One region of the Luteibacter sp. RCC_6_2 genome, then DNA from elsewhere that is predicted to be linked to it. Evidence: predicted binding sites of a transcription regulator. Region 1 holds the regulator's gene; the other holds the start of a gene.
What was found. Region 1 encodes FliA, which starts transcription of late flagellar genes. Its sites were predicted from a motif close to TAAAGTTTNNCNNNCNNNGGCCGATAA; they were not measured.
Positions count from the first base shown of each region.

Region 1 (4,208 bases):
CGCTCGCCGCCAGCGTCGCCGACGTGGTGCGCGCCGCCACCGCGACGCCGGCCAACGATGCCGCCGTAAATGGCGTGCGCGCCGAGATCAACAACCTGCGCGAGATGCTCGAAGTCCAGCTCTCGACCCTCGCATGGAACCAGATGGACCGCGAGCAGCCGCTGCGTGCCCGCGTGCTGCGCGAGATGACCCGCCTGGGCATCGACGGCGACGTGGCCCGTGCGCTGTGCGCGGAACTGCCCGCCGACATGAACGCCGAACAGGCGCGCTACCTGCCGCTGGGCATGCTTTCGCGCAACATCCGCACCAGCGGACGCAATTTCGACACGGTCGGCGGCGGCACCACCGCCCTGGTCGGCACCACGGGCGTGGGCAAGACCACCACCATCGCCAAGCTCGCCGCCCGCGCCGTGCTGCGCCATGGGGCATCGAACGTCGCCTTGATCAGCGCCGACCAGTACCGCATCGGCGCCGGGGCGCAGCTGGAACATTACGGCCGCCTGCTCGGCGTGCGCGTGTTCAACGCGCATGACGCGACGAGCCTGCGCAACGTGCTGCTCCAGTTGCGCGGCAAGCACACCGTGCTGGTCGACACGGCGGGCCTCGCCGGCAACGACCCGAAGCTGCAGCAGCAGTTCGAGACGCTGCGCGCCACCTCGGACGTGCGCGTGTGCCTGGTGCTGGCCGCCAACGCGCAGGCCCAGGCCATCGACAACGCGATCCGCGCCTACGCGCCGCTGGCGCCGCAGAGCGCCATTCTGACCAAGCTCGACGAGGCGCCGCTGATCGGCGGCGCGCTCTCGGCCCTTATCCGGCACCGGATGCCGCTGGACTACACCACGGATGGGCAGCGCGTGCCCGAGGACATCGCCTCGGCCGATGCGCGCAAGCTGGTCTGCCTCGCGGCCCAGTTGCTCAAGCAGCGCAATGATGAACCCGACGACGCCCTGCTTGCCGAGCGCTTCGGCATCGCCGCGCCGGCCCTGGCCTGACCACGCACGCACCCCTTCCCGGCAACCGCAACCGCAAACACTTACGGCAGTGACTTCCTTCATGAGCACACACGTCGATTCCACCCAGGCCGCCGGACTCAACTGGCTCGCCGATCGCCGCCCCACCCGAAGCATCGCCGTCGCCGGCGGGAAGGGTGGCGTGGGCAAGACCACGGTGGCGGTCAATCTCGGCATGGCGCTCGCGATGGGCGGCCGTGACGTCGTCCTCCTCGACGCCGACCTCGCCATGGCGAACATCGACGTCCTGCTCGGCCTCCAGCCGACGCGCCACCTCGGCCACATGCTGGAGGGCGAGTGCGGCATCGAGGACCTGATCCTCCAGGCCGCCCATGGCCTCAAGGTGATCCCCGCCACCTCGGGCACGCGCCGGATGGCGCAGTTGCCGAACATCGAGCACGCGGCCGTGATCCGCGCCTTCGACGAATATCCGTTGCCGCCCGAGTACCTGATCGTGGATACGGCCGCCGGCATCTCGGACAGCGTGTCGATGTTCGCCGCCGCCTCGGACGACGTCGTGGTCGTGGTCTGCGACGAGCCGGCCTCGCTGACCGATGCCTACGCGCTGATCAAGGTCATGAGCCGCGAGTTCGGGGTGAACCGTTTTCGTATCGTCGCCAACATGGTCCGGCACGCCCAGGAGGGCCGCCAGCTGTTCGAGAAGCTGTCACGGGTGACAAACCGCTTCCTCGACGTGTCCCTGGATTTCATGGGCATGGTTCCGCACGACGAGTACCTGCGCCAGGCCATCCGCCGCCAGTCGGCGGTGGTCGATGCCTGGCCGAGCAGCCGGTCGGCCGTCGGATTCAAGAATCTGGCCAGGTCGGTCGATACATGGGGTGAACCCGAACCCCGGGCACAGGGACGCATCGGCTTTTTCGCCGAACGGTCCCATCTGGGGGGAGGGCTGCCACTGTGAGCGTCGCGACCGAATATCTCGAGATCACGCGTATCCCGGCGGATCAATTAGTCAAGAACCACGCGCCGCTGGTGCGCCGGATCGCCTATCACCTGATGGGCCGGCTCCCGCCAAGCGTGGATGCGAACGACCTCATGCAGGCCGGGATGATCGGACTGCTGGAGGCGGCAAGGAATTACTCGCCGACTCGCGCGGCCAGCTTCGAAACCTATGCGGGCATCCGCATTCGTGGCGCCATGCTGGACGAACTGCGCAAGACGGACTGGACCCCGCGCTCCGTCCACCGGAAGTTGCGCGAGGTCGCGGAGGTGACGAGGCAGATCGAAAACGAGACGGGTGGCGACGCCGAAGACGCGGAAGTGATGAAGCGGCTGGGCATCGACGCCATGGAATACAACCAGATCCTGGCCGACGCGGCGAGCGCGCGGTTGCTGAGCCTCACGGCGCCGGAAGGCGACGAGGGCGCCGCGATCGACGTGGTCGACCCGGATGCCGCGGGCCCGGACGGATTGTTCGAGCAGCAAGGCCTGCGTGACGCGCTGGCGCAGTCCATCGACGGACTGCCCGAGCGGGAGAAGCTGGTCATGTCGCTGTACTACGATGAAGAGCTCAACCTGAAAGAAATCGGTGCGGTGCTGGGGGTGAGCGAATCGCGGGTGTGCCAGATCCATGGCCAGGCCCTCATTCGACTCCGCGCACGCATGTCGGGTTGGAAAGACAAGCATTGACGAACGCGCGGTAGCAAGGCGGAGACGAGTTTTGGACAAGAACATGAAGATCCTCGTGGTGGACGATTTCTCCACCATGCGACGCATCGTGAGGAACCTCCTGGTGGAGTTGGGATTCACCAACACCCTCATCCAGGAGGCCGAGGACGGCAACGCGGCGCTCGTGCTGCTGCGCGCGCAGCCGTTCGACCTCGTCGTGACGGACTGGAACATGCCGAACATGACCGGCATCGACCTGCTCCGGGCGATCCGCGCCGACGCGGCGCTGAAGGCCATGCCGGTACTGATGGTCACGGCGGAGAACAACCGCGACCAGATCATCGCGGCGGCGCAGAGTGGCGTGAACGGCTATGTCGTCAAGCCATTCACGGCGGTCACGCTGAAGGAAAAACTCGACAAGATCTTCGAACGACTCGCCGCGGCCGCGGGCTAAGGAACGACGATGAACACCATGCTTTCCAGCGGCCACGACGTGGCCCCCGAGTTGCGCGCACTGCTCGACGCCGACGACAGCGTCTCCTTCGAGCAGGCGCTCGACCAGCTGCTGCGCAACCGCGAGCAACACCTGTTCATGGCGCTCGGCCACCTCGCGCGCGACCTGCACGAGTCCGCCCGCCGCCTCGCCGCCGATATTTCGCACGACGGCGTGCCAGGCAACATGAGCGACGCGCGCAAGCACCTGCGCGACGTGCTCGAGATGAGTTCGCAGGCCGCGCACCGCACGCTCGATTTCAGCGAGAAGCTGCGTCCGCAGGCACAGGCCCTCGCCCGCCAGGCGGACGAGGTGCTGGTGCTCGACCACGCCGATCCGGCCTTCGCCACCCATGCCACCGCGCTGGCCGTGCGCGTGGGCGACTTCGCGCAGAGCTGCGATATCGGCTTCGGCGAGATGGTCGAGGCACAATCCTGGCAGGATCTCTCCGGCCAGCGCGTGGCCCAGGTCGAGGCCTTCATGGCCAAGGTCGAGTCCTCGCTGGTGGAACTGGTTCGCCTGACCGGCTCACTGGCGGGCGGTGCCGCGCCGGCCGCCGACAAGGTCAGCCAGGACGAAGTGGATCGCCTCCTCAGCGAATTCGGGTTCTGAGCGCCGTATGAGCGTGGAGCTGGACAACGAGCTGCTCAACGTCTTCCTGATCGAGGCGCGGGAGTTGCTCGAGAGCCTGGGCGAACAGCTCGTGGACCTCGAGGCCTCGCCGAACGACATGGAACTGTTGAACGCGGTCTTCCGCGCGTTCCACACCGTGAAGGGCGGTGCGGGCTTCCTCGGTCTCAATCCGATGGTCGAGCTCTGCCATCGGGGCGAGGACCTCCTCAACGAGGCCCGCAACGGCTCGATCGTGCTCGACGCCGGCTTCATGGACGCGTTGCTGGAGTCGCTCGACCTCCTTAACGACATGATGCGCGCCGCCGACGGCGGTTTGCCGATCGAGGCGGCGCCCCGTTCGCTGCTCGACCGCCTGCTGATTCCCGGTCGTGCGGTCTCCGCGCCACCCGCGGCCTTGGCCATGCCTGCCAGCGCGCCCGCCGCCGCTACCGCGCAGGCGCGGCCGC
Region 1 is NZ_JBFUPQ010000002.1:221,402-225,609, reverse strand. Features, by position in the region: gene flhF (flagellar biosynthesis protein FlhF) at 1-992, shown strand, start outside; gene AB6730_RS02805 (MinD/ParA family protein) at 1,054-1,929, shown strand; gene AB6730_RS02800 (RNA polymerase sigma factor FliA) at 1,926-2,657, shown strand; gene cheY (chemotaxis response regulator CheY) at 2,689-3,090, shown strand; gene AB6730_RS02790 (protein phosphatase CheZ) at 3,100-3,741, shown strand; gene AB6730_RS02785 (chemotaxis protein CheA) at 3,749-4,208, shown strand, end outside.

Region 2 (4,208 bases), on a different contig from region 1:
GTCCATCGGCATCGGCCACCTCGATCACCGGCTTGCCGTTGGTTTTCACCGCCCACGCCAGATGCTTCGCATCCGGCGACAAGGCCACGGATTCGATCGTGCGCACCTTGGCCAAGGCGTCGAGGATCGCGGCGATGCGCGGGTCATCCGCGGTTTTCGCGGGTGTGTCGGCAAAGGCTTGGCCCGCGCAGGCGAGCGCGACGGCGGCGGCGATCCACTTCGTACGCATGGGTGACCCTGGATGTATGGGAACGCGAAAGCTAACACGTGGCTGAACGAAGTCGCGAGAGCCATCGCCGCTTAAGCGGCGATCCCCCTTCCCCTCAAGCCAACAAATGCCCGTACTCCGGGTTCCGCTCGAACCACGTCGCCGCATAACCGCACGCGGGAACGATCTTCCAGCCGTTCGCGTCCGCGACCTGCACGGCGAAGCGGGTGAGCAGCGCGGCGATCCCACGGCCGCCCACGGGGGACGGCACGCCGGTATGGGTGATGGTCATCGTCTTGCCGCTGAGCCGGTATTCGAGCTCGCAGGTGTGGCCATCGACCACGACGAGAAACACCTGGTTGGCGCTGTCGTGGACGATCTCCAGCGGTTTGGCGGTATCGCTCATCGGTATCTCTCCTGGTCCGGCGGTGGCATCGATGCCGTCAAGCATGCGCGTGTTCGGCCACGCGTGTCATCACCCGGCGTAGACTCCTCCCAGCCCCATCCAAGGACACCCGCGCACGTGCTGATCATCCACGAACATGGGAAGTACACCGGCCCCGTCCGCTGGACCGTGGGCATGGCCAAACCCAACGCACCCATCTGGGTGGATCTGATCGATCCAAACGAAGACGAACGACGCTGCGCCAGCGAGATCACCGGGCTGCGCGTCCCACAACGAAACGACGTGGTGAACCTGGCGTTGTCCAGCCGCATCCGCACCGACGACGGGGCGATGTACCTGTCCATCCCCTATTTCGCCGACGCGCCAGAGAACCATCATCCCGCGCCCGTGGGCATCGTGGTCACCGGCAACGTCCTCATGACCCTGCGTTTCGAGGATTCCCCCGCGTTCAAGCTGGCCAGCGAGAGCTGTCAGGAGCACCGCTGGGAATCCAGCGCCGATGTGCTGGCGACCTTGATCGAGGCGATCGTCAACCTGGCGGCCAAGCGCATGGAAGACGTGTCCGCCGACCTGAAAAAACTTTCCGACCGGATCTTCACGCCGGTGCGGATCGGCACGCCGGCACTGCGCAACTGCATGCTGGAGGTCGGCCGCCTCGAAGGTGAGCAGGCGCGCAATCGTTCCTCGATGCTGGGCGTGCAGCGGATCGTGTCGTTCGTACGCGCGAAGAAGCCGGAATGGATGTCCGACGACGTCGAGGTTCGCCTTCGCGTCGTGGAACACGACCTGCGCACGCTCGACGAGTTCGACGACCAGCTCACCAACAAGCTGCAGTTCCTGCTCGATGCCAGCCTCGGCTTCATCAGCACCGACCAGAACCACGTGATGAAGGTGCTGACCGTCACCTCGGTGGCCACCATCCCGCCGGTGATCCTCGTCGGCGTGTGGGGCATGAACTTCAAGAAGATGCCCGAACTGGACTGGACCTTCGGCTATCCCATGGCCCTGGGCGCGATCGTGATCAGCATCGTCTTGCCCGTGCTGTTCTTCAAATGGCGTGGCTGGCTGGAAGGCGACTGACTAGCGCAACGATTCACACTTGTGAAGACATGGAACCGATGACTGCGTCACGATTTTCGACATCGACACCCCTTTTACCCTAAAGTCGGCGGCTTTCCAGCCGCTAACTCCTCCAGGGAGTCACCGGCAGGGAGTCCGGTTCGACGCACACACGGGGCCGCTTGGCGTGCCCCACTCGGGGGAGGAGTGTCGGTGCAAGTCAGTCATCCATGTCGCGACGATTCGGTCGCGCGGAAGCCACGCGCATGAAGGCGCCGTGGCATAGCCCTGCTGGCGTCCTGCCCGAGTCGCGCCTGCTCGCTTCGGTGGCGGAATTCACCCACCACCGCGATATCGACGCGCTGGATCACAGCATGGTGCTGTCGCTGGCGGAGCTCATCGCCGTCAACAGCGTCACCCTCTGTAAGCGGGGCGAAAGCCCGCAGCATCCCGTGGATTCGATCGTCGTGTGTTCGCGCAAGCCCGGCGGCGGCTTCGTGATCGAAGCGCTCGATCCGACGCGGGAAGGTGGCGACCCCATCGACACCCTCGTCTGCGCCATGGAGACACTCGAGGCGATCAGCGACATCACCGACGACGGCAACAGCCGGCTGGTCGTCCCCATCCAGCGCGAACACGCCGCCATCGGCGCACTCATGCTCGAAGCGCCGGATTCCCTCGACGACGTCCGCTCGATGGTCGAAGGCTTCGCGCGCATCTACTGCAATTACATCGCCCTGCTCAACGAGAGCGAGCGCGACAAGCTCACCGGCCTGTACAACCGGCGCAGCTTCGAGCAACGCCTGCAGCGCCTGCTCACCCTTCAACGCCAGAAAGCGCGCGGCGCGATGCAGGACGGGGAGGATAAGCGCCGGCCGGCCGAGGAGCCTTCCCAGCTGTATCTGGCGATCCTCGACATCGACCATTTCAAGCGGATCAACGACACCTACGGCCACGTCTACGGCGACGAGGTGATCCTCATGCTGGCCCAGCACATGCGCGCGAGCTTCCGCCAGAGCGACGTGCTGTTCCGCTTCGGTGGCGAGGAGTTCGTGATCCTGCTCGCCGCGCAGGACGAAACGGCCGCCCACCTCGTCCTCGACCGGTTCCGCCAGTTCGTGACCGACCATGCGTTCCCCCAGGTGGGTCACGTCTCCGTCAGCATCGGCTATGCGCGCATCACCGAGAACGATTACCCGGAAATCGTGCTCGACCGCGCCGACAAGGCGTTGTACTTCGCCAAGCAGAACGGACGCGACAGCGTGCACGGCTACGAGTCGCTCACCCGCCGAGGTGAACTGGCTACGCCGGTGTCATTGGGCAGCATCGATCTGTTTTGAGCTTGCGGTGGGCTCGGCTTCGCCCTCGCGTTCGTTGTGTGCGGTGTGGCGGGGGAGCTGCCGGGCGCCACCCTCGGCGCGACAGGCGGTGCCGTCCCTTGGGAAGGGAAGCCGCTGCGCGGCCATGTTCGATGGCTGGCGCCCCTTCGGGCTCGGACGGTCGGGCGGGGGTTTTCGATTCGGCTCCTGCCTCAGCGAAAACGATCGGCCGTCCAGGCCGATCCCCTTCGGGCCTTGTCCGCCCGCCCCTCCTCGGCTCCTCATGTCGCGCCGAGGGTGGCGCCCGGCAGCTCTCTCGACACCGCGGTGGGGTGGTGGGAAGAGCAACGCTCGCACGTGCCGCATGCTTGCCGCACCCGGCTGGGTGGGAACCTCACGGGAGGCGGTTTGCACGCGCGGTGTCCATCCTGGCGACGGGTGTTGCTCTTGCCTCACGACCCCCTCAGTGCGTGGAAGAGCCGTCGGCCGCCACCCTCGTGGCGACTTGTGGAACCGAGGAGCGCCGGGCGAAAAGGCCCGTCAGGGGGCCGGCCTGGACGGCCGGCCGTTTTCGCTGAGGCAGGAGCCGAATCGAAAACCCCGCCCGGCACGACGGGCGCGACGGGGCGCCAGCCATAGAACATGGCCGCGCAAGCGGCACCCTTTCCCGAGCGACGGTGTAACCGGAGCGACGAGGGTGGCGGCCGACGGCTCTGCCCCACCACCCAACGCGAGGGCGAAGCCGAGCCCGATGAACACCTAAGAATCCTTCTTCCGCGACCCATAGCGCCTACTAGCCGCCTTACCCTCGGGCCGGACGCGAAAAGCCAGGCTGATCCGCGGCCCTACCTTGCCGCGCATCTTCGGGATGCCGTGGTCGTAGTGGAATTGCGTGGCGTAGCTCATCGTGAGCACGCTGCCCGGTTCCATGTCGATGTCGAAGCTGCGCTTGGGTGCGTCGCGCTCACGCAGGGTCATGCGCCGCGTGGCGCCGAGGGAAAGCAAGGCGATGGGTTCGCCCTCCCTCAGTTCGTCGATGTGATCGTTGTGCGGCGCCACGCTGTCGCGGCCGTCGCGGTAGAGGTTCAGGCCGACCGAGGTGAAGCGAATGCCCGTGAGCGCGATCACCTCGCGCGCCGCCTCACCGACGACGGGTGGTAAGGCCGGATCGTCCAGTGCGTAATGCTGGAGCAGCCGCGGCACGTCCACGTCGCGG
Region 2 is NZ_JBFUPQ010000005.1:99,057-103,264, forward strand. Features, by position in the region: gene AB6730_RS06750 (prolyl oligopeptidase family serine peptidase) at 1-229, opposite strand, end outside; gene AB6730_RS06755 (GNAT family N-acetyltransferase) at 324-614, opposite strand; gene AB6730_RS06760 (CorA family divalent cation transporter) at 732-1,694, shown strand; gene AB6730_RS06765 (GGDEF domain-containing protein) at 1,904-3,013, shown strand; gene AB6730_RS06770 (alpha-ketoglutarate-dependent dioxygenase AlkB) at 3,752-4,208, opposite strand, start outside.
Region 2: a site for FliA is predicted at 1,775-1,801, ahead of AB6730_RS06765 (GGDEF domain-containing protein). Genes of this name have one in related genera too.